Linked DNA regions of Sinorhizobium fredii. The protein of the gene in region 1 interacts with the protein of each later gene in a pairwise test. Links are inferred from orthologs where the notes say so. Each region holds a gene or a part of one and is shown on either strand. Other genes may lie near its edges.

Evidence for each region.
Region 2: the proteins of dnaE (region 1) and dnaQ interact in binary tests that used the Escherichia coli proteins (3 or more experiments, as listed by UniProt). The link is inferred for Sinorhizobium fredii from one-to-one orthologs.

Annotation. Positions count from the first base shown.
Region 1 is NZ_CP024307.1:1,412,478-1,423,920, forward strand. The notes cover bases 4,954-8,964. They hold dnaE (DNA polymerase III subunit alpha), read left to right. Parts: upstream 4,954-5,269; coding sequence 5,270-8,764; downstream 8,765-8,964. Other genes in these bases: NXT3_RS06835 (L,D-transpeptidase family protein), read right to left, coding at 8,792-8,964. Also shown: NXT3_RS06800 (DUF1467 family protein), read left to right, coding at 1-222; NXT3_RS06805 (hypothetical protein), read right to left, coding at 329-550; proS (proline--tRNA ligase), read left to right, coding at 918-2,246; NXT3_RS06815 (lipoprotein-releasing ABC transporter permease subunit), read left to right, coding at 2,261-3,571; NXT3_RS06820 (ABC transporter ATP-binding protein), read left to right, coding at 3,586-4,272; NXT3_RS06825 (DUF5680 domain-containing protein), read right to left, coding at 4,286-4,753; more of NXT3_RS06835, read right to left, coding at 8,965-10,009; NXT3_RS06840 (DNA polymerase IV), read right to left, coding at 10,188-11,443. UniProt on the Escherichia coli protein: DNA polymerase III is a complex, multichain enzyme responsible for most of the replicative synthesis in bacteria. This DNA polymerase also exhibits 3' to 5' exonuclease activity. The alpha chain is the DNA polymerase catalytic subunit.
Region 2 is NZ_CP024307.1:1,046-11,383, reverse strand. The notes cover bases 5,958-8,863. They hold dnaQ (DNA polymerase III subunit epsilon), read right to left. Parts: upstream 7,807-8,863; coding sequence 7,108-7,806; downstream 5,958-7,107. Other genes in these bases: NXT3_RS00020 (shikimate dehydrogenase), read right to left, coding at 8,495-8,863; coaE (dephospho-CoA kinase), read right to left, coding at 7,908-8,498; secB (protein-export chaperone SecB), read left to right, coding at 6,544-7,047; NXT3_RS00040 (FxsA family protein), read left to right, coding at 5,958-6,403. Also shown: NXT3_RS00070 (nitroreductase family protein), read left to right, coding at 1-334; gyrB (DNA topoisomerase (ATP-hydrolyzing) subunit B), read right to left, coding at 439-2,874; NXT3_RS00060 (helix-turn-helix domain-containing protein), read right to left, coding at 3,009-3,386; NXT3_RS00055 (Smr/MutS family protein), read right to left, coding at 3,383-3,946; NXT3_RS00050 (murein transglycosylase A), read right to left, coding at 3,939-5,045; NXT3_RS00045 (Tim44/TimA family putative adaptor protein), read right to left, coding at 5,061-5,762; more of NXT3_RS00040, read left to right, coding at 5,897-5,957; more of NXT3_RS00020, read right to left, coding at 8,864-9,355; NXT3_RS00015 (Maf-like protein), read right to left, coding at 9,348-9,947; NXT3_RS00010 (pyruvate, water dikinase regulatory protein), read right to left, coding at 10,087-10,338. UniProt on the Escherichia coli protein: DNA polymerase III is a complex, multichain enzyme responsible for most of the replicative synthesis in bacteria. The epsilon subunit contain the editing function and is a proofreading 3'-5' exonuclease.

The DNA.
Region 1 (11,443 bases):
ACGCTTTTTACCGTGCTGCCGTTCGGGGTGAGGACCCAGGCCGAGGAGAATGAGGTCGTGCCCGGCAGCGTCGAGAGCGCTCCCGCCCGCTTTCGTGGCCTGCGGGTGGTGCTGATCACGACGGTAATCGCCGGCTTGATCCATCTGGGCTGGTATGTGCTTTCCGTGAAGCTCGAATACGACCTCGATGCGATATTCGGCTTCATAGGTCCGAGAGGCTGAGGCGAGGGCGCTCGATCGGCCGCACGCAAGAAACGTGCCGCACTTTCATGGAGACGTTGCAGCAGCCGTTACGCACTTCGAGCTCAGGCGCAGCCCTTGACAGTCGTCAAATCGACATATTTGCCCGCTGCTTCGTTTTCATTGGCGGGTAAATAGCAAAAAAAAACAAGGCCAAAGCCTTGTTTTCAAGTTTCGCGTGATCTTTGAACCGTTGCCGGCGGCAGCGAACGAGCGCGCCTAAGATCTTATCCTCCCAAGACTTGACCGCGAAATTCGGCAAGAATTTGGTCTTCTTGCCTGTTTTGTGAGCCGAAACTAGCTCAAACATTGGGCTATGTCACCAGCTTTTTTTGCATTTTTGCTACAGTTTGGCAAAAAAATCCGATTGACAGAAATGGGCCTTGTCCTGTTACTACCGTGCTCTTTTGACGCAGGTCTGAGAGAGCGTTTCCGCCGCAGCGTCATTTTCGGTGTGGCTTTCTTCCCGATCTAGCAGGGTTTTCTTCCGCGCGCGAAGCGGCTATGAACGCTAAACTCGGAAGTTCCCGTGGCCGCGCCGATGGGAAATCAAGAGCCCGATTTCAAACGGCAATCGCCACCTCCGCCTGTTGGAGGGCGAGGGCGGCTGCCGCAGCACAACGTCATTTCGCCCGAATCCACCGATAGTGCGAGAGCCACCAGTTCCGGAACCCGTCATGCGCCTGTCCCGCTATTTCATGCCCATTCTGAAGGAAAACCCGAAGGAAGCGGAGATCGTTTCCCATCGCCTGATGCTGAGGACCGGCATGATCCGCCAGCAGTCGGCCGGCATCTATAGCTGGCTGCCGCTCGGCAAGCGCGTGCTCGACAAGGTCAATGCGATTATTCGCGAGGAACAGAACCGGTCCGGCGCGGTCGAGCTCCTGATGCCGACTTTGCAATCGGCGGAGCTCTGGCAGGAGAGCGGCCGCTACGATGCCTACGGCAAGGAGATGCTGCGCATCAAGGACCGGCAGGATCGGCCGATGCTCTACGGGCCGACGAACGAGGAGATGATTACCGACATCTTCCGCTCCTATGTGAAGTCCTATCGGAACCTGCCTCTCAATCTCTACCACATCCAGTTGAAGTTCCGCGACGAGATCCGTCCGCGCTTCGGCACCATGCGCTCGCGCGAGTTCCTGATGAAGGATGCCTACTCCTTCGACCTCGATCGAGAGGGCGCGGAGCATGCCTATAACAAGATGTTCGCCGCCTATCTGCGGACCTTCGACCGCATGGGCCTGCGCGCCATTCCGATGCGCGCGGACACCGGCCCGATCGGCGGCAACCTCAGCCATGAATTCATCATTCTTGCCGATACAGGCGAGTCCGAGGTGTTCTGCCACAAGGATTTCCTCGGCTTCGACATTCCGGGCAAGGAGACGAATTTCGATGACGTCGGCGGGCTGAAGGCGATCTTCGACAAGTGGACTTCGCGTTATGCCGCCACCTCGGAAATGCACGACGAGGCCGCCTTCAACGCTATTTCCGAGGGCGACCGGCTGTCGGCGCGCGGCATCGAGGTCGGTCACATCTTCTATTTCGGCACGAAATATTCGGAGGCGATGGGTGCCAAGGTGCTTGGACCCGACGGCAAGGAGCACACCGTGCACATGGGCTCCTATGGCATCGGCCCGACACGCCTGGTGCCGGCGATCATCGAAGCCTCGCATGACGAGAACGGCATCATCTGGCCGAAATCGGTGGCTCCGTTCGACGCGGTCGTCATCAACATGAAAGCGGGCGACGCCGCTTGCGATGCGGCCTGCGGCACGCTCTACTCCGACCTCGGCAAGGCGGGATTCGACGTCCTTCTGGACGACACGGACGACCGCGCCGGCGCTAAGTTCGCGACCGCCGATCTTATCGGCGTTCCCGTGCAGATCATCGTCGGGCCGCGCTCGGTCGCCAATGGCGAGGTCGAGGTGAAGGACCGCAAGACCGGCGCGCGCGAGACGATGACGGTGGAAGCCGCAATCAACAAGCTGGTTGCGAACAGATAGAGGCAAGGACGACGATGACCGCGGCGACGGAAGAGCAAGTGCAGGTTGCCGCGCCATCCGGCATAAGGTCCAGTCGTCCCTTCTCCGCCTTCGAGCGCATGGTCGCCTGGCGCTATCTGCGCTCGCGCCGCAAGGAAGCCTTCATTTCCGTCATAGCCGGCTTTTCCTTTATCGGCATCATGCTCGGCGTGGCGACGCTGATCATCGTCATGGCAGTGATGAACGGTTTCCGCACCGAGCTGATATCGCGCATTCTCGGCATGAACGGCCATGTGATCGTCCAGCCGCTCGACGGGCCGCTCACCAACTATGCCGAGCTCGCCACCAAATTCTCGGCCGTTCCAGGGGTGACGATGGCGATCCCCCTGGTCGAGGGGCAGGTGCTCGCGCAGGGCGTTGGCGACGCCTCGACTGGCGCCCTGGTTCGCGGCATCCGGGCGGAAGACCTCGCGAAGCTCAAATCGATCTCGGAGCACATCCAATCCGGCGACCTCGTCGGCTTTGCCTCGGGTGCCGGCGTTGCCATCGGCTCGCGCATGGCCGAACAGTTGGGAATTCGCGTCGGCGGAACGATTACGCTCACCTCGCCGAACGGCGACGTCACGCCCCTCGGCATGAATCCCCGCGTCAAGGCCTATACCGTTTCGGCGATCTTCGAGATGGGCATGTCGGAATATGACGCGACGATCGTCTTCATGCCGCTAGAGGAAGCGCAGCTCTATTTCAATGCCGAGGGCCTCGTCCAGTCGATTGAGCTTTTCGTCGAGCAGCCGGACGCCGTCGACGCCTTGCGCAAGCCGATCGAGGACGCCGCCGGACGGCAGGTCTACCTGACAGACTGGCGGGACCGCAACAGAACCTTCTTCTCGGCGCTCGAGGTCGAGCGCAACGTGATGTTCATGATCCTGACGCTGATCGTGCTCGTCGCCGCGCTCAATATCGTTTCCGGCCTGATCATGCTGGTGAAGGACAAGGGCAGCGACATCGCCATTCTGCGCACGATGGGTGCGACCTCCGGCTCGGTGATGCGCATCTTCTTCATGACGGGGGCGGCGATCGGCGTTACCGGAACGATCGCCGGCGTCATTCTCGGCGTGGTCGTCTGCCTCAACATCGAGTCGATCCGCCAGTTCTTCTCCTGGGTCTCCGGCACGACGCTCTTCGATCCGGAGCTCTACTTCCTCAGCCAGCTGCCGGCCGACATGAATGCCGACGAGACCATCTCCGTCGTCATCATGGCGCTGGCGCTCTCCTTCCTGGCGACGATCTTCCCGGCCTGGCGCGCCTCGCGCCTCGATCCGGTGCAGGCCCTGCGGTACGAATAAGGACAAGAACGTAGATGAATGCGCGCGTGGCACTGCAGCTCTCCGGCGTCGAGCGGCACTATGGCGAGGGGGATACCTACCTGCCGATCCTCAAGGGTGCCGACCTGACGCTGCGGAGCGGCGAGACGATTGCGCTCGTCGCGCCCTCGGGCACCGGGAAGTCGACCCTGCTTCACCTCGCCGGGCTGCTCGAACATCCGGACGAAGGAGACGTGATCGTCAACGGCATCCCATGCAACGGCCTCAGCGACGACCGGCGCACGGCGATCCGCCGCAACGAGATCGGCTTTGTCTATCAGTTTCACCACTTGCTGCCGGAATTCTCAGCGCTCGAGAACATCATGATGCCGCAACTGATCGCCGGCTTGTCCAAGGCGGAGGCGGCCGAGAGGGCGAGGGCACTGCTGGACTACATGCGGATCGGACACCGGGCTGCACACCGGCCGGCCGAACTTTCTGGCGGCGAGCAGCAACGTGTGGCGATCGCCCGGGCGGTCGCCAACGCGCCGCTCATCCTGCTGGCCGACGAGCCGACCGGCAACCTCGACCCCGAGACGGCTGGCTATGTCTTCGAGGCGATGGAAGCCCTTGCGCGTCAGTCAGGCCTAGCGGCGCTGATCGCCACCCACAATCACGAACTTGCTGCTCTTATGGATCGTTGCGTGACGATCGAGGACGGCAAGGTCATCGAACTTCGATAGGCCGGAAGGAAGCTCACGGCACGATCAGTCCGCCGCGATAATCGAGCTCATAGGCCTCTTCGCCATCGACGAATATGGTCTCGCGTCCGGAAAAGTGGTCGGTCCCGCCGCGGCTGCTGTCGATATAGCAACCATAGGCGTGCTGATATTCCATGCCGCCGAGGAAGTGGCGCTTCTCGTGATACATCGTCTGCAGCGCCGCCTTGATGACGGCGCCGGCCCGTCGCGCATCGATCAGTTCCGGTCGGACGATCCGGCCGAAATAATTCATCGCCCAGCACGGCTTGCCGTCGTGCCAGACCGCTTCCTGACCGGCGAAGTCGCTGCCGCCGAAGTAGCTGTCGAGATAACGCCAGGCCCCGCGCTGATGGCCAATATCGTGGGAGCCTGTCCGGCACGCCGGCAGCCTGGCGCCATCACTGACATAGGTTTTAGCCTTAGCTTCGACGATGAAGTCTGTGAGTTCGTCGATGTTGATCATGGGCGTTCCCCTGGTATTGGATTGAGGATGCCTCAAGAGGAGGCGCGTGTAAAGAACAAATAGTGAACAAATGTCTCCGCACCGCAGCCTTTTGGCGGCAGATCGCCCCAAGGCCTTGCGTTTGGACGCCACCCTATTCGTCGATTCGGTCGGCCTGGCGTTTTGCCAGTCGCGTGGAAAGCTGATCGCCTTGGTTGCATTAACCATAGCCGGTGAATAACGGGCGTTTCATGCGTGCTTGCTTGACTATTGAACAAAAATAGAACAAAAAAAGAACAATAGCCGAAAGGAGCCATGTTATGACTGATTTCGTCCGTGATCTCGCTGCCTTCGCCTCGATGACCCTTTTCATCGCCAGCATCTCGGTGATCGCACTCGGCATGTGACCGCTCCACCCTTTCCCACGGTCCTCCGCTCTGCGGCCCTGGCAAAAACATCCCCGACAGGGCCGGAAGACTGGACAGTCGCGGCGGGAAACAGGATATCCTCGCACCGAACAGGAATCGGAGTGCGGCAATGGCAGGCGAGGATAGCATTGGGCAGAGCATGGCGGACGCGAATCCGCAATTCGTTCACCTGCGCGTGCACTCGGCATATTCGCTGCTCGAAGGCGCGCTGCCGCTGAAGAAGATCATCGCCAAGGCGGTGGCCGACGATCAGCCGGCCATCGGCATCGCCGACACGAACAACCTTTTCGCGGCGCTGGAATTTTCCCAGAAGGCGGCGGACGAGGGATTGCAACCGATCATCGGCTGCCAGCTCTCCATCGACATGGAGGACGAGGCGGAGGGGGAGCGGCGCGGTCACGCGCAGCAGCTCGCCAAGCTGCCTTCGATCGTCCTGATTGCCGCGACCGACGCAGGCTATGTCCGTCTCGTCGACCTGGTCAGCCGCGCCTATCTCGAAGGCGAAGGTCATCAGGCGGCGCGGGTGACGCGCTCCTGGCTCGCGGCGGGCGGCACCGATGGTCTGATCGCGCTGACGGGCGCCGGCAGCGGCCCTGTCGATCTGGCGCTGAAGGCCGGTTCGGCCGCTCTTGCCGAGGGGCGCCTCAAGGCGCTGGTCGAGCTGTTCGGCAATCGCCTCTATATCGAACTGCAACGGCACGGCAGCTATGATCGACGTCATGAGAGCCGGCTGGTCGAGCTCGCCTATCGCTACGACATTCCGCTCGTGGCGACGAACGAGGCCTTTTTCCCGTCGCCGGCCGACTATGATGCGCATGACGCGTTGATGGCCGTTGCCCACAATGCCGTCGTCTCTGACGACCGCCGCTTCCGGCTGACGTCGGATCACTATCTCAAGAGCCGCAAGGAGATGGCAGCGCTTTTCGCCGATCTTCCGGAAGCGCTGGAAAACACCGTGGAGATCGCGCGGCGCTGCTCCTTCATGCTGAAGACCCGCGGGCCGATCCTGCCGCGCTTCACCGGTGCCTCGGACGATCCCGTCGAGGCCGAGCGCGCCGAGTCCGCCGAGCTTCGCCGCCAGGCGGAGGAGGGGCTGGAGAAGCGGCTCGCCAAGCTCGGCATGGCGCTGGGCTACAAGGAAGAAGACTATCGCGAGCGCCTGGCCTTCGAACTCGGCGTCATCGAGCGCATGAAGTTTCCGGGTTATTTCCTGATCGTTGCCGACTTCATCAAATGGGCGAAGCAGCACGACATCCCCGTCGGTCCGGGCCGCGGCTCGGGCGCCGGCTCGCTGGTCGCCTATGCGCTGACGATCACCGACGTCGATCCGATGCGCTTCTCGCTCCTCTTCGAGCGCTTCCTCAATCCCGAGCGCGTCTCGATGCCGGACTTCGACATCGACTTCTGCCAGGACCGCCGCGAAGAGGTGATCCGCTACGTGCAGCAGAAATACGGCCGCGAGCAGGTGGCGCAGATCATCACCTTCGGATCGCTGCAGGCGCGTGCGGCGCTGCGCGACGTCGGCCGCGTGCTCGAAATGCCCTACGGCCAGGTCGACAAAATCTGCAAGCTGGTGCCGAACAATCCGGCAAACCCGACGCCGCTGTCGAAGGCGATCCAGGAGGAGCCGCGCCTTAAGGAGGAGGCGGAAAAGGAACCGGTCGTCGGCCGGCTGCTCGATATCGCGCAGAAGATCGAGGGTCTCTACCGCCACGCCTCGACCCATGCGGCGGGCATCGTCATCGGCGACCGTCCGCTGTCGCAACTGGTGCCGATGTACCGCGATCCGCGCTCCGACATGCCGGTCACCCAGTTCAACATGAAATGGGTCGAGCAGGCAGGCCTCGTCAAATTCGACTTCCTCGGACTGAAGACCCTAACCGTGCTGAAGACGGCGGTCGACTTCGTCGCCAAGCGCGGTATTCAGGTCGATCTGGCGAGCATTCCGCTCGACGATCCCAAGACCTACGAGATTCTGTCCCGCGGCGAGACGGTCGGCGTGTTCCAGGTGGAAAGTGCCGGCATGCGCAAAGCGCTGATCGGCATGCGGCCGGACTGCATCGAGGACATCATCGCGCTGGTGGCGCTCTACCGTCCCGGTCCGATGGAAAACATCCCGGTCTACAACGCCCGCAAGCATGGCGAGGAAGAGATCGAATCGATTCATCCGAAAATCGATTACCTGCTCAAGGAAACGCAAGGCGTTATCGTCTACCAGGAGCAGGTGATGCAGATCGCCCAGGTGCTGTCGGGCTATTCACTCGGCGAGGCCGATCTCTTGCGCCGCGCCATGGGCAAGAAAATCAAGGAGGAGATGGACAAGCAGCGCGCCCGCTTCGTCGAGGGCGCGGTCGGCAATGGCGTGTCGAAGCCGCAGGCGGACCTGATCTTCGATCTGCTCGCCAAATTCGCCAATTACGGCTTCAACAAGTCGCATGCGGCCGCCTACGCCATAGTCTCCTACCAGACCGCCTATATGAAGGCGCATTATCCGGTCGAGTTCCTCGCGGCGTCGATGACGCTCGACATGTCGAACACTGAGAAGATCAACGACTTCCGCCAGGACGCGATGCGCCTCGGAATTCAGGTTATCGCCCCCTCGGTGCAGAGCTCGTTCCGTCCTTTCGAGACCGGCGACAACCGGATCTATTACTCGCTGGCTGCCATCAAGGGCGTCGGTGAATCCGCCGTCGACCACATCGTTGCCGTTCGCGGCGACCGTCCCTTCGCGAGCCTCGAGGATTTCTGCCTCCGGATCGACCCGAAACTTCTGAACCGGCGCGTCTTTGAAAGCCTGATCGCCGCCGGTGCTTTCGACTGCTTCGGTTACGACCGGGCCGAGCTCATCGGCGGCCTCGACCGGATTCTCGGCTTTGCGCAGCGCGCCCAGGAAAACAAGCTCAGCGGCCAGAGCGACATGTTCGGCGCGGGCGCTGCGACGGGTCCCGAAAAGATCGCTCTGCCGGCCTACACGCCCTGGCTTGCCTCGGAGAAGCTGCACCGCGAGTTCCAGGTGCTCGGCTTCTACCTTTCCGCCCATCCGCTCGATACCTACAACAATCTCCTGGCGAAGATGCGGGTGCAGACATTCGCGGATTTTTCCGCCGCCGTGAAGAAAGGGGCGACCGCGGGCCGCCTTGCCGGCACCGTGACGTCGAAGCAGGAGCGCAAGACGCGTACCGGCAACAAGATGGGCATCGTCGCCTTCTCCGATGCGTCGGGCCAGTTCGAGGCGGTGCTGTTTTCCGAAATGCTGCACCAGTATCGGGACCTGCTGGAACCCGGCAAGTCGCTGGTGATGACGGTAGACGCGGAGGAGCGGCCGGAAGGCGTCGGCCTTCGCATCCGGACGCTGCGGTCGCTCGAAGAGGAATCGCTGCAAATGCAGAAGGCGCTGCGCGTCTATGTGCGGGACTCCGGCCCCTTACGCTCCATCGCCTCGCACCTCAACGCCAAGGGCGACGGCCTCGTCTCCTTCATCGTCATCAAGGACAACGGTCAGCGGGAGATCGAGGTCGAGCTCAGCGAGAGATACCGGATCTCGCCGGAAATCGCTGCGGCCCTTCGCTCCGCGCCGGGTGTCGTGGACGTCGAGTTGGTATAGGCACCGGCCGCAAGCGTCAGCGACCGCTTACGGAGCGCGAGTAATGGTGATGAAATCGGTCCCTTCGCCGGTCTCCAGCCCGGTGTCCGTGTCGGAAACCGACAGCGACGATCCGTCGGCAAGGAGGCTTGCTATGCGCCGGCGCACGTCCACGGACATTGTGAGGCGGCTCAGGCTCCGCTGAAGGCCGTTGTATTCCATGCGGTCGGCGTCCACCGTGATGCCCAGCCGTTGTTTCGCGGCCTTTGAGAGCGCGTTGTCGAGCGACATGCCGAACCACTTGCCCTCGCCGGTTGCTGCGTCTGTATCCTGGTACTGCAGAAAATGCGTGCCGAGCGCCAGTTCGGGTCTCTCTATCCTTACGTCCGCCTCGAAGAGCGGTTCAAACGCGCGGCGTACGCGCAGAATACCGTTCGCCGGCATGTCCCTGCCGGCCTTGCGATAGACCGCCCCGATCAGTTCCGGGGTCGCTTTTCCGTCCACCGGCAGCCCCTCTGCCGTCTGGAACGAGCGGATCGCCGCAAGCGTCATGGGGCCGCTGCGGCCATCCGGCTCACCCGCGTCGTAGCCGAGCATCGTCAGCAGCACCTGCAGATCGCGCATCGTCTCCCGGTCGCCACGCCGGGTGATCAGAATGCGAATTGGCGGCTGATCGTGCTCCAGCACCGGCAAGGGGTTGCTTTCCGTCATGGCGACTTCGACGGAACTCCCGTCGAAATGGCTGATGGCGGGCCGCAGCGGCACGTCCGACATCGGCGGCTGCGGCGGGCGCGCCTCTCTCGGCTGGAACAGCATCACGCTCGAAATTTCGGCGGGCGTCACCTGGCGATCGGAGATCACCACGTGCATGCCGCGTTCTGTCATCTTGAACAAGCCGACGGCGAATTTGCTCGGCAGGCGCACGCAGCCATGCGAGGCGGGATAGTCCGGCACATGGTTCGACCCATGCAAGGCGATACCGGACCAGGTGAGCCGCTGCATGAACGGCATCGGTGCATTCGAATAGATGTTGGACCTGTGATGGCGGCGCTTTTCGAGAATCGAAAAGATGCCCGTCGGCGTCGTGTGGCCGCGCTTGCCCGTCGAAACATTGGACGTCGCGACGACGGTGTCGCCGTCATAGACGACGAGCGACTGCTGCTGCCTCGAGACGACGATCTGCAGCGGCGCCTTGGTGCCGGCCACAAGCGCCGACGGCGCCGACACGATGAGAACGGCAAGTGCCATTCCGAGAGTGATACGCAATACAAACCCTCATCCGACCTGAAGCGCAATACCGATGCAGCGCTTCCATGCGGCCCTTTTCATGCACGCCTGGGTCGAGCGGGCGCGCCGAAATCTGTCGAGCAAGGATACGGATCAAGATTTAACGAATTGAAACACAGGAAGCCGCGCCGTCGCCGAGGGGCAGAGGGTTTACGCGCTATTGGTCGCGTCGGCGTTGGCCGAACGTATAGCCCGTTTCGACGCTGGCCTTGCCGAACTTGTCGCGCAGCTTGTTGATCGCCTCCTCGGCCGCAGCGCGTCTGGTCGCCAGAGGATCGACGAGATCCGGCGGATCGGCGAGATCGGGATGGGTGAGGTCGCTGACGCCGATGCCGATCAGTCGGTATTTCGTACCGTCGACCTCTCTTTCGAGCAGCTGGAGGCCGACCCGAAAGATGCGGTCGGCCAGCCGGGTCGGACTTTCGAGCCGCCGGTTGCGGGTGCGGAGCTTGAAATCCGCGGTCTTGAGTTTCAGGACAACCGTTTGGCCGGCAAGCTCCGACTTGCGCAGCCGCAGCGCCACCTGCTCGCTCAGCCGCCTGAGATGCGAAACGAGCTCGTCCGGGCGCGACAGGTCGTCGTTGAATGTCGTCTCCGAGGAGACGCTCTTCGCCTCGCCGTCGATCTCGACGGTGCGCTCGTCCTGACCGCGCGACAGGCGGTATAGCCTTTGGCCCATCGAGCCATAGCGGCGCATCAGGTCCGCTTCGTCCATCGTCTGCAACTGGCCGATGGTGCGGATTCCGTCACGCTCCAGCGTCGCGGCAAAGGCCTTGCCGACGCCCCAGATCAGCGTGACCGGGCGCTCCTTGAGGAAATCGACCGCCTCGGCCTGGCCGATGACGGAGAATCCGCGCGGCTTCTGCAGATCGGAGGCGACCTTTGCGAGGAACTTGCAGTAGGAAAGTCCGACCGAGACGGTGATGCCGACTTCCTCTTCGACGCGTTTCGCGAAGCGCGCCAGCGTGCGGGCAGGGGGATGGTGATGCAGCCGCTCGGTGCCGTTCAGGTCCAGGAACGCCTCGTCGATCGAGAGCGGCTGCACGAGCGGTGTCAGCTCGAGCATCATTGCCCTGACTTCGCGCCCGACCTGCGAGTACTTTTCCATGTTGGGCTTGATGACCACGGCTTGCGGACAGGCTTCGAGCGCCTTGAACATCGGCATAGCCGAGCGGACGCCGTGAATGCGGGCGATGTAGCAGGCTGTCGAGACAACTCCGCGCTTGCCGCCGCCGATGATCACCGGCTTGTCGGCAAGCTCCGGCTTGTCGCGCTTCTCGATCGAGGCATAGAAGGCGTCGCAATCGATATGCGCCAAGGTCAACCGATAGAGTTCGGCATGGCTGAGAAGCCGCGGGCTGCCGCAGGCCAGACACCGTCGCACCGGCGCAGCCAGTTCCTTGAGGCAGTCTC
Region 2 (10,338 bases), 1.4 Mb from region 1 along the record:
CGTGATCATTCTTTCGAAGACCCACAGGCAGACCTCGAGCGGCGAGATCAGGCCCGCTTATACGCATGCCTTCGACACCGGCGCCGCCTGGTTCGCTTTCGCTCTCCAGACCCAGCTTGCCGGGTGGCATGCCCATGCCATGGCCGGGATCGACCGCGACAAGGCGATGCGCGTCGCCGGCGTGCCGGAGCACTATCGGGTGGAAGCGGCCGTCGCAATCGGCAGGCTCGCCGATCCGGCCACGCTTCCTGACGATCTCCGGGAGCGCGAAAAGCCGAGCCAGCGCAAACCAATCAACGAATTCGTTTTCGAAGGTCAGTTCAGGGGCGATTGAGGCGCAAAGCCTTCCGCCCGCAGCTCAAATGAAAAAAGCGCGGAGCCGAGACAGCCCCACGCTTTCATATACAGCACCGCCGAGTGTCTCTGCTGATCGGCTTCTCAGATGTCGAGGTTGGCGACGCTCAGCGCGTTTTCCTGGATGAAGTCGCGGCGCGGCTCCACCTCGTCGCCCATCAGGCGCGAGAACAGCCCGTCCGCGTCGGTCGCGTCGGAAACCTTGACCTGCAGCAAAGAGCGCACATTCGGGTCGAGCGTCGTTTCCCACAATTGCTCGGCGTTCATTTCGCCGAGGCCCTTGTAGCGCTGCATCGTCAGCCCCTTGCGGCCGGCAGCGAAGATCGCGTCCAGGAGAGCCCGCGGCCCGCTGATCTCCTGCGTGCCGTCGCGGCGGCGCAGGACCGGCGGTTCGGCGTAGACTTCCTTGAGCTTCGCCGTCAGCTGGTCGATGTGGCGGGCATCGGAGGAACCGATCAGCGCCATGTCGAGCACCGCCACTTCCTTGACGCCGCGCACCATGCGCTCGAGCTTCAGGCCGCCTTCGGCCGTCACCGACCCGGTCCAGCCGCGTTCGGTCTCCTCGGCAATGACGTCGAGACGGCGCGCCACTTCGGCGGCGACCTTCTGGTAGTCGTCGTGATGGCTGTTGAGCTCGGTATTCAGCGCGCCGGCAATCGCCGCCTGCTCGACGATCGCCCGGTTGTAGCGCGAATGCAGTCCGTCCATCAGCGAGCGCAGGCGCAAGGCGTCGTTGATCACCTCGCGGAGATCCTGACCGGCCCTGACCTCACCCGAGCCGAGCGTCAGCGACGCCTCATCGAGGCCGGTCGTGATCAGATACTCCTCGAATGCCTTTTCGTCCTTCAGGTACTGGGCGGACTTGCCGCGCGTCACTTTGTAGAGCGGCGGCTGGGCGATATAGAGGTGGCCGCGCTCGATCAGCTCCGGCATCTGCCGGAAGAAGAAGGTCAGCAGCAGCGTGCGGATATGGGCGCCGTCGACGTCGGCATCCGTCATGATGATGATCTTGTGATAGCGCAGCTTGTCGGCATTGAACTCGTCCTTGCCGATCGAGGTGCCGAGTGCGGTGATCAGGGTGCCGATTTCCTGGCTCGACAGCATCTTGTCGAAGCGCGCCCGCTCGACATTCAGGATCTTGCCGCGCAGCGGCAGGATCGCCTGGTTCTCGCGCGAGCGGCCCTGCTTGGCCGAACCGCCTGCCGAATCGCCCTCCACCAGGAACACTTCCGACTTGGCCGGATCTCGCTCGGAGCAGTCGGCGAGCTTGCCCGGCAGCGACGAGATGTCGAGGGCCCCCTTGCGGCGCGTCAGTTCACGCGCCTTGCGCGCCGCTTCGCGGGCGGCGGCCGCCTCGACGACCTTGCCGACGAGGATCTTCGCATCGGAGGGATTTTCCTCGAGCCAGACGCTGAGCGCCTCATTGACGAGGCTCTCGACCACCGGCCGGACTTCGGACGACACCAGCTTGTCCTTGGTCTGCGAGGAAAACTTCGGATCCGGCACCTTGACCGACAGGACCGCCGTCAAGCCTTCGCGGCAATCGTCGCCGGTCAGCGACACCTTTTCCTTCTTGGTAATGCCGGACGTATCGGCATAGGAGGTGATCTGCCGGGTCAGAGCACCGCGGAAGCCGGCCATGTGGGTGCCGCCGTCGCGCTGCGGAATGTTGTTGGTGAAGCAGAGCACGTTCTCGTGGTAGCTGTCGTTCCACCACATGGCCACCTCGACGGTGATGCCGTCCTTCTCGCCGCGGATCGAGACCGGCTTGTGCACGAGCGGCTTCTTCGCCCGGTCGAGATAGGCGACGAAGGCCTCGAGTCCGCCGTCATACATCATCTCGTCGCGGCGGATGTCCGAGTGGCGCTTGTCGGTCAGGACGATCCGGACGCCGGAATTCAGGAAGGCGAGCTCCCGCAGGCGATGTTCGAGCGTTGCGAAGTCGAATTCGGTCTTAGAGAAGGTCTGCTCGCTCGGCAGGAAGGTGACTTCGGTGCCGGTTTCGCTGCCGGCGTCGCCGGTAATCGTCAGCGGCCCATCGGCGACGCCGTGGGTAAAGCTCATCTCGTGGATCTTGCCGGCGCGACGGATCTTGAGCTTGAGCGACACGGAAAGGGCGTTGACGACCGAAACGCCGACGCCGTGCAATCCGCCGGACACCTTGTAGGAGTTCTGGTCGAATTTGCCGCCGGCATGAAGCTGCGTCATGATCACCTCGGCCGCCGAGACGCCCTCTTCCCGGTGAATGTCCGTCGGAATGCCACGGCCGTTGTCGGTCACGGTGCAGGAGCCATCGGGATTGAGCGTAACCGTGACGATGTCGGCATGGCCGGCCAGTGCCTCGTCGATCGCGTTGTCGACGACCTCATAGACCATGTGGTGCAGACCGGAGCCATCATCGGTATCGCCGATATACATGCCCGGCCGCTTGCGCACGGCGTCGAGGCCCTTCAACACCTTGATGGAATCGGCACCATATTCGGCGATCGCGCCTGCTTCGGTCTCAGAGATATCGGTCATTCGGCTTCAGGTCTTTCCAGGTTTTCGGACGTCGTGATTCGTTGCGAATCACAGCGCGGATGCCTCGCGGACTATAGGAAATTTGTCCACGGGTTCCAAATCCCGGGCGTCGCGAGCGCGGCCGGGGCGAGGCTTCATCCCCTGTCATTATCAGGAAATGTGGCTTTTTCCAAAATATCTTCCATCGCCTCGATCGCTTCGCCCGAAAGGCCGCGAATCCGCTCGCTCAGGCGGTTGGCAAAGGCGGTGTGGCCGGGCGGCAGACCCGAAGTGTCGAGCACGACCTTCGGATCGGAGAGCCGCGCGATGCTGAAGAGCTCGTCGGCCTCGTCCCAGATCACATTGAAGTAGCCGGCGACGCGCTGCAGGAAATCGAAACTCGGGGCGCCGCGCTTGCCATGTTCTAGGGCCGAAAGATAGGCCGGCGAAACGCCGATCGCCGCCGCCATCTCCTTCTGCGAGACCCCCTTGCGGCGGCGCAGGTCGCGCATGGCCTCGCCGAAGGGCGTCATGGCGCACGCCCCCTGGTGCGCGCCAGGCGGACATAGAGCGCCCCCTCGCCCCCATGATTTCGTGCCGCCGGCTCGTAGGACGAGATCAGCGGGCGAAACTCGGGAAGGGCGAACCAGAGCGGCACCGCTCGCTTCAACGCGCCGTCGCTGCCGAACGACGTTCCCTTGCCGGTGATGACAAGGACATGGCGCAAGCCGCGCTCGTGCGCCTTCAGGAGAAACTGCAGCAGGAACCCATGCGCCTCGCTCTGGATCATCCCGTGCAGGTCGATACGCGCCTCGAGCGCCAGCCGCCCCTTCGCCAGCTTCCGCTTCACCGGTCTCTCTATCGGATAGTGGCGGTGCTCGGCCTTGCCGCTCAGGGCAAATCCCTGCTCAGGCTTCGCCGATGCGGACAAGCCGGCGTCGGCCGGCTGGGGAGAGGACGGCGCCGGCGGCGGCTCGATCTCGCCGAGCAGGTCCTCGAGGTCCTGCAGCCGCCCCGGCATCGGCTTGGTCGAGCGCGCGACCTTGCCCCACAGGATGCGATCCTCCGGCGACAGCTTTTTCTCCCTAGCCATGGCGATATCTGGCGGCGGCCGCGCGGGGCACGAGGATGAAGAAATCGGCAGCGGCGCGCACCGAGCCGGCAAGTGCGCCGGCCGCCTCGCCGGAGCCGGTGAAGATGTCGCCGCGGGCCGGTCCGACGATCGCCGAGCCGGTATCGAGCGCCAGCATCAGCCGTGCAAGAGGACGGCCGCCATCGAGATGGGTAAGCGTCTCGCTGGCAATGTAGAAGGGAACCCCGAAGGTATGGATGAGACGGTCCACCGCGAGCGACCGGCCCGGCTCGAGCGGCACCTTGGCGGCGGCGACCGGTCCGAGGCTTTCGTCCTCCACCGACGCTTCACGGAAGAAGATGAAAGAACGATTGTGCCACAGGACCTCGTCGACCTTCGCCGGATGGGCCGCGAGCCAGTCGCGAATGCTCGCCATCGAGACGGTCGCCGGGTCGATTTCGCCGCGCTCGATCAACAGTTTGCCGACCGCAGAAAAGCGGTGCCCGGTCTTTGCCGCATAGGTAATGCGGCGGCGCGTTCCGTCCGGATAGATGAGCCGCGCAGCACCCTGGACATGAATAAAGAAGACGTCGACCTTCGAGCGGGCATAGGCGATCTCGAGGCCGCGGCCGGCGAGTAGTCCCTCGTCGATCGCCCGTCGATCGGAATATTCCTCAATCCTGCCATCGCGAAGCCGGCCAAAAACGAAATAAGGATCCATTCCCTCGGGCCGATTCGCGTCATCAATATCGATGAGATCGGCGGGCCGCCGGTAGAAGGGAAAGCGGAACTCCGCGTCTGCGGTGGCGCGAACCTCGACTTCCGGTTCGTAGAAGGCAGTAACGAAGCCTTTCCCTCCGTCGTCGGGACGGATGCGGAACGGCACGAAGCGGTCCTCGAAGAAAGCGCGCGCCGCGGCAGCTCCCGAAAAACCGGCACCGGCCGCCTCGTAGGCGGGCAGCAGGTCGGCGACCGTTACTCCGAGAGAGCCTGTCCTGTACGGTTTGACCGCCGTCACATGATGATGACAGCGGCGAAGCGCATCGATGACGGGAGTCGGGTCGTCCTGCTGCCACCCCGGCAATTCCGAAAAGGACACCGGTTCGAGATCAAAGGCCATTATCGCCCCTTGCGGTCAATTTTCCGATTCGGTGGCGATCAGCTTCCAGTTCGGATCGCGCGAGCGGATGTCGCGCGCAAAGGTCCAGAGGTCATTCACTTCGGCAACCGAATCGGCGTCGCCGTCGATCAGCTTGCCCTGCTTGTCGTAGGTGGCGGAGATGAGCTGGCTGACGATGCGAACGGTGACGTTCTCTTCAGTGTCCTTGAGCTCCGCATGGACGATCTCGGCCTTTTCGATGCCGACGAAGGTCGACTTGACCACCTCTCCCTTGGCCTCCCGTTCGGCGATCGCCGCTTCGAAGCCTTCATACACCTCGCGGGACAGAAGACTTTTCAGTGTCTTGCGGTCGCCGTCGGCGAAGGCCATGACGATCATCTCGTAGGCCATCTTCGCGCCGTTGAGGAATTCGGCGGGCTGGAAGCTCGGGTCTGCGTCGCTGAGCGCCCGCAGTTGCGCGTTCAGCGGCGTGCCGGGCTTGGAAAAACCATCAATGGCGGCGTAACGGGACTCGTCCTCCGCGCTGCTCTCGCGGCGAGGGAGCTGCACGACCTTGCCATTGTCCCTTGCCTCCGGACCCTGCGCCTCGCGCGGCGAATAGGGGTCGAAAGGCGGTCGTTCATTTCCTGTCCTGCGGCCAAGGACGCTGCGCAATTGCAAGAAGATGACCACAGCCGCGATCAGGAAAAAAAACGTGATGAAGTCGAAAGAGCCCATTTCTACCCGGAACCGCTGTTAGAATTTCTCTTGGTGTTCCATATAGTCCGCAAGGATAAACCATTCAAATGGCGATGTCGCACCCATAAACCGGAGACCGGTCAATTGCACTCATCTTCTTGCGAGCACGATCGATGCGGTCGCTGATCATTCCCCTCGTCATCCTCGGCCTGCCGATCGCAGAGATTGCCGGCTTCGTGGTCGTCGGCCGCGAACTCGGCCTGGCGATGACGCTGCTGCTCGTCCTAGTGAGCGGAGTTGCCGGCGTCCTGCTCTTACGCATCCAGGGTCTCGGCACTTTGCGCCGCGTGCAGGAGGCGGCCCGGGCCGGAAAGGACCCTGGCCCGGATCTTCTCGGCGGTGCACTCATCTTCGTTGCAGCAATCCTGCTGATCGTCCCGGGCTTCATCACCGACATCGCTGGTGTCATTTTCTTCCTGCCGCCGGTCAGGCGCGCCATCTCCTCCTTCCTGCAGACGCGGCTGACGATCCTGACGACCGGAAGCGGCTTCTACTCCGGCGGCCGCGGCAGCGACCGGCCGCGCGGCCCGACGATCATCGACCTCGACACGGACGAGTTCTCCAGAAGGAACGACGACGAAAACGGTCCCTCGCCGCCTGGCAACCGGATTTCCGGGTAGGTCAGGGCGATAGTGAATCCGGTCGGCGAAGGGGGCCGTAACGCCTTTCAGTCCGGGGAACCGGTCCCGGCTTCGAGGGTTGTAAGCCCAGGTCCGAAGTGCTAGATGGCCTCACCAATTCGAAGTCCGAGGAAACTCTTATGACGACTGATACCGCATCCAACGGCAATGGCGAGGCCCAGCAGAGCCCGTCGCTCAACATCCTGGCCCAGTACGTCAAGGACCTCTCCTTCGAGAACCCCGGCGCCCCGCGTTCGCTGCAGGCCCGCGATCGCGCGCCCTCGATCAACATCAATGTCAACGTCAATGCCAATCCGCTCGCGGAGAACGATTTCGACGTCGTTCTCTCGCTGAACGCCCAGGCTCAGGACGGCGACAAGGTGCTGTTCAACGTCGAGCTCGCCTATGGCGGCGTTTTCCGCGTATCTGGCTTCCCGCAGGAGCACATGCTGCCGCTGCTCTTCATCGAGTGCCCGCGCCTGCTCTTCCCCTTTGCCCGCCAGATCGTCGCCGACGCGACCCGCAACGGCGGCTTCCCGCCGCTGATGATCGACCCGATCGATTTTGCGCAGATGTTCGCTCAGCGCATGGCGGAGGAGAAAGTCCGCGCCCAGGTTGCCAACAGCAACACGACGACGAACTGACGCATCCTCGAATAAGTGCAAAAAACCCGGCTCAGAAGGCCGGGTTTTTGTTGCGGGCTTTCAGCCGCTGTACTTTACCCAAATCGCCTTCGCACCGATCTTGGAAACGAGCGCCGCATGGGCCGCGATCTCGGCTTCCGTCAGGCGCGGCGTCAGCACCCGCTCCCTTTGCATGACGATGATCGGACCGTCGTCCGCCCGTACGGCAAGACCGTTGATCTCGCTCGTCACCAGCCCCAGCGCCGCCTGGCGGCCGCCAATCATTTCGATATAGACTTCGGCGAGCAGCTCGGAGTCGAGAAGGGCGCCGTGCTTGGCGCGATGCGAGTTGTCGATGCCATAGCGGCGGCACAGCGCATCGAGCGAATTTGGGCCCATCGGGTGCTTGCGCCGTGCCATGGCCAGCGTATCGGTCACCCGATCGTTCGCGATCGGCGGCAGCCCCAAACGGTCGAACTCGGCATTGATGAAGCCGATATCGAAGGTCGCATTGTGTGCGACCCAGCGCGCATCTCCGAAGAAGTCGACAATCTGCTCGACCACGTCGGCAAAGGATGGCTTGTCCTTCAGGAAGTCGTCGGTGATGCCGTGCACGGCGAGCGCATCGGGATGCACCTTGCGGTCGCCCGGATTGATATAGAGATGGATTGTCCGTCCGGTCGGAAACTGGTTCTCGAGCTCGACGCCGCCGATCTCGATCACCCGGTCCTCACGGCTGTCGAGGCCGGTCGTTTCCGTATCGAAAATGATCTCACGCATGAATTTTCCTAAGACGGGCTACTCGGCGAATCAGTTGATCCGTTCGTGCGACCGATTTTAATGTCGTTGCTTTTCCAGTTGAAGATGCTCATGGCCGCGGGTCAGGGGCTGTCCACGGTCAAACGATCGACAATGGCGCGGACCTGCTCCCGGGTAACGTCGAAACTGTCGCTCGTGTCGATGACGTAATCCGCCCGGGCGCGCTTTTCACTGTCGGGCACCTGCCGCGCGAGAATCATCGCGAATTTCTCGGCGGTCATGCCCGGGCGCTTCATGACACGCTCTCGCTGGGTCTCCGCATCGCAGCTGACGACGACGACCCGGTCGAGGCGCTTCTCGGCCTTGGTCTCGAAAAGCAGCGGGATATCGAGAAGCACGAAAGCCGCTCCCGCCGCACTGTGCCTTGCCACGAACGCATCTTCCCTCGCCCGGACAAGCGGGTGAACGATCCGCTCCAGTTCGCCGAGGCGCTCCGGTTGTGCCAGCAACTGCCGGGAAAGCTCCGCCCGATCGACGATGCCGTCCTTGGCGACGCCCGGAAAGGCTGCTTCGACCGGCGCCACCGCTTCCCCGCGATAGAGATCGTGAACCACCTCGTCCGCGTCGTTCACCGGGACGCCGAGCTCCCGGAACATCTGAGCCGCCGTCGTTTTTCCCATGCCGATGGAGCCGGTGAGCCCGACGGTGATCATGCGTGCACGTCCATATCTTCGATAATAATTTGCCGAAGCGTTTCATCGACTTTCGGTTTCCGGCCGAACCATTTCTCGAAACCCGGCACGGCCTGGTGCAGGAGCATGCCAAGGCCGTCGACGATCCGGAAGCCCTGCTCTTCGGCCTGGCGAAGGAGCGGCGTTTTCAACGGCACATAGACGATGTCGGTGACCACCGCGCCGGCTGCGAGCGGCGAGAAATCGATCGACGGCGCCGGCTCGCCGTCCATGCCGAGCGAGGTCGTATTCACGAACAGACCGGCAGCGGCCATGACCTCGGAAAGGGCGGCGATCGGATGGGCCTCGACGGCCTCGCCAAACCGGTCAGCCAGTTCCTGGGCCCTGGCGGCCGTGCGGTTCACCACATGGATCGTCCTGACGCCGCGATCGCGGACCGCCTGGATCACGGCGCGGCTGGCGCCGCCGGCGCCGAGAATGACGGCCGTGGAGGTACGATCCCAGCCGCTTGCCCGCTCGTCGAGATTGGCGACGAAACCGCGCCCGTCGGTATTGGTCGCGTAGATTTGTCGGTCTTCGAGCCAGAGGGTATTGGCGGCGCCGAGCTCGGCACTCAGCTCGTCCGGCCGGTCGGAGAGCTCGAAAGCCATCTCCTTGTGGGGGATGGTGACATTGCCGCCGCAGAAGCCAGTGCTGCCCTCCCGCAGATTGCGCATGAAATCAGGGAAGGCCGCCGGGGTCACCTCGTGGGCCCGGTAGCTTCCGGCAATGCCGAACTGTTTTAGCCAATAGCCGTGGATCAGCGGCGAGCGAGAATGCTTGATGGGATAGCCGGTGACGAAGGCGTGGTTAAAAAATGTTTCACGTGAATCACGCATCGATCGATCCCAATTCGCGGAGTTTTTCAAGAAGCGGCAGCATCGGCAGACCTAGGATCGTGAAGTAATCGCCGTCGATCTTCTCGAAGAGCTGGATCCCCTCACCTTCGAGCTGATAGGCGCCGACGCTCGAAAGCGCCTTCTCCCCGACCCTTCTCAGATGCCGTTCGGCAAAGGCGCGTTCCAGCGGCCTGACCGTCATACGCGCGGTCGACACATGCCGCCAGAGGACCTCACCGTCACGGACGAGGACGATGGCGCTGTTCAGGCTGTGCGTCCTGCCGGAGAGCGAGAGGAGATGTTCAGTCGCCTCCGCCATATCTTTCGGCTTGTGATAGACGCGGGTGCCAAGCGACATCGTCTGGTCGCTGCCGATCACCAGCGCGCCTGCGAAATGGCGCGACACATCCTTCGCCTTGGCTTCCGCTAGTGTAAGCGCCACCTCGGAAGGTGAGGCACCCGCCTCTTCCAGCGGTCGTTCCAAGGCGCGCTCGTCCACCTGGGCTGCGCGGGCCGCAAATGTCAGCCCGGCGTTTTCCAGGAGAGCGCGCCGAAAGGGGCTGGCAGAGGCGAGCACGAGCGAGGATGTCATCTTCTCAATCCGCAGTTCCGAGATCACGATGGTCGCTGGACCGGTCGCATGCGATCATCATGATCGATTCCGCATGAACCGGAACCGAACGGCGCGACCGAACGGCTGCTGTGCGACCTTCCGGTTCCTGGGCTCCGCTCTATCTGAGCCGGGGGCGAAGGGCAACGATCGCCGCGGCGGTTTCCTCGATCGAACGGCGGGTCACGTCGATCAGCGGCCAGTTGTTGCGGGCGCAGAGCGTGCGGGCATATTTCAGCTCCTCGGAGATCGCCGCCCGATCCGTATAGTCCTCGCCATGAAAGCTCTGGGTCGTACCCAGCAGGCGATGCTGGCGAACCTGGGAGAGACGGTCGGCGCTGGCGATCAGCCCCACCACCAGCGGCTTCGTCGC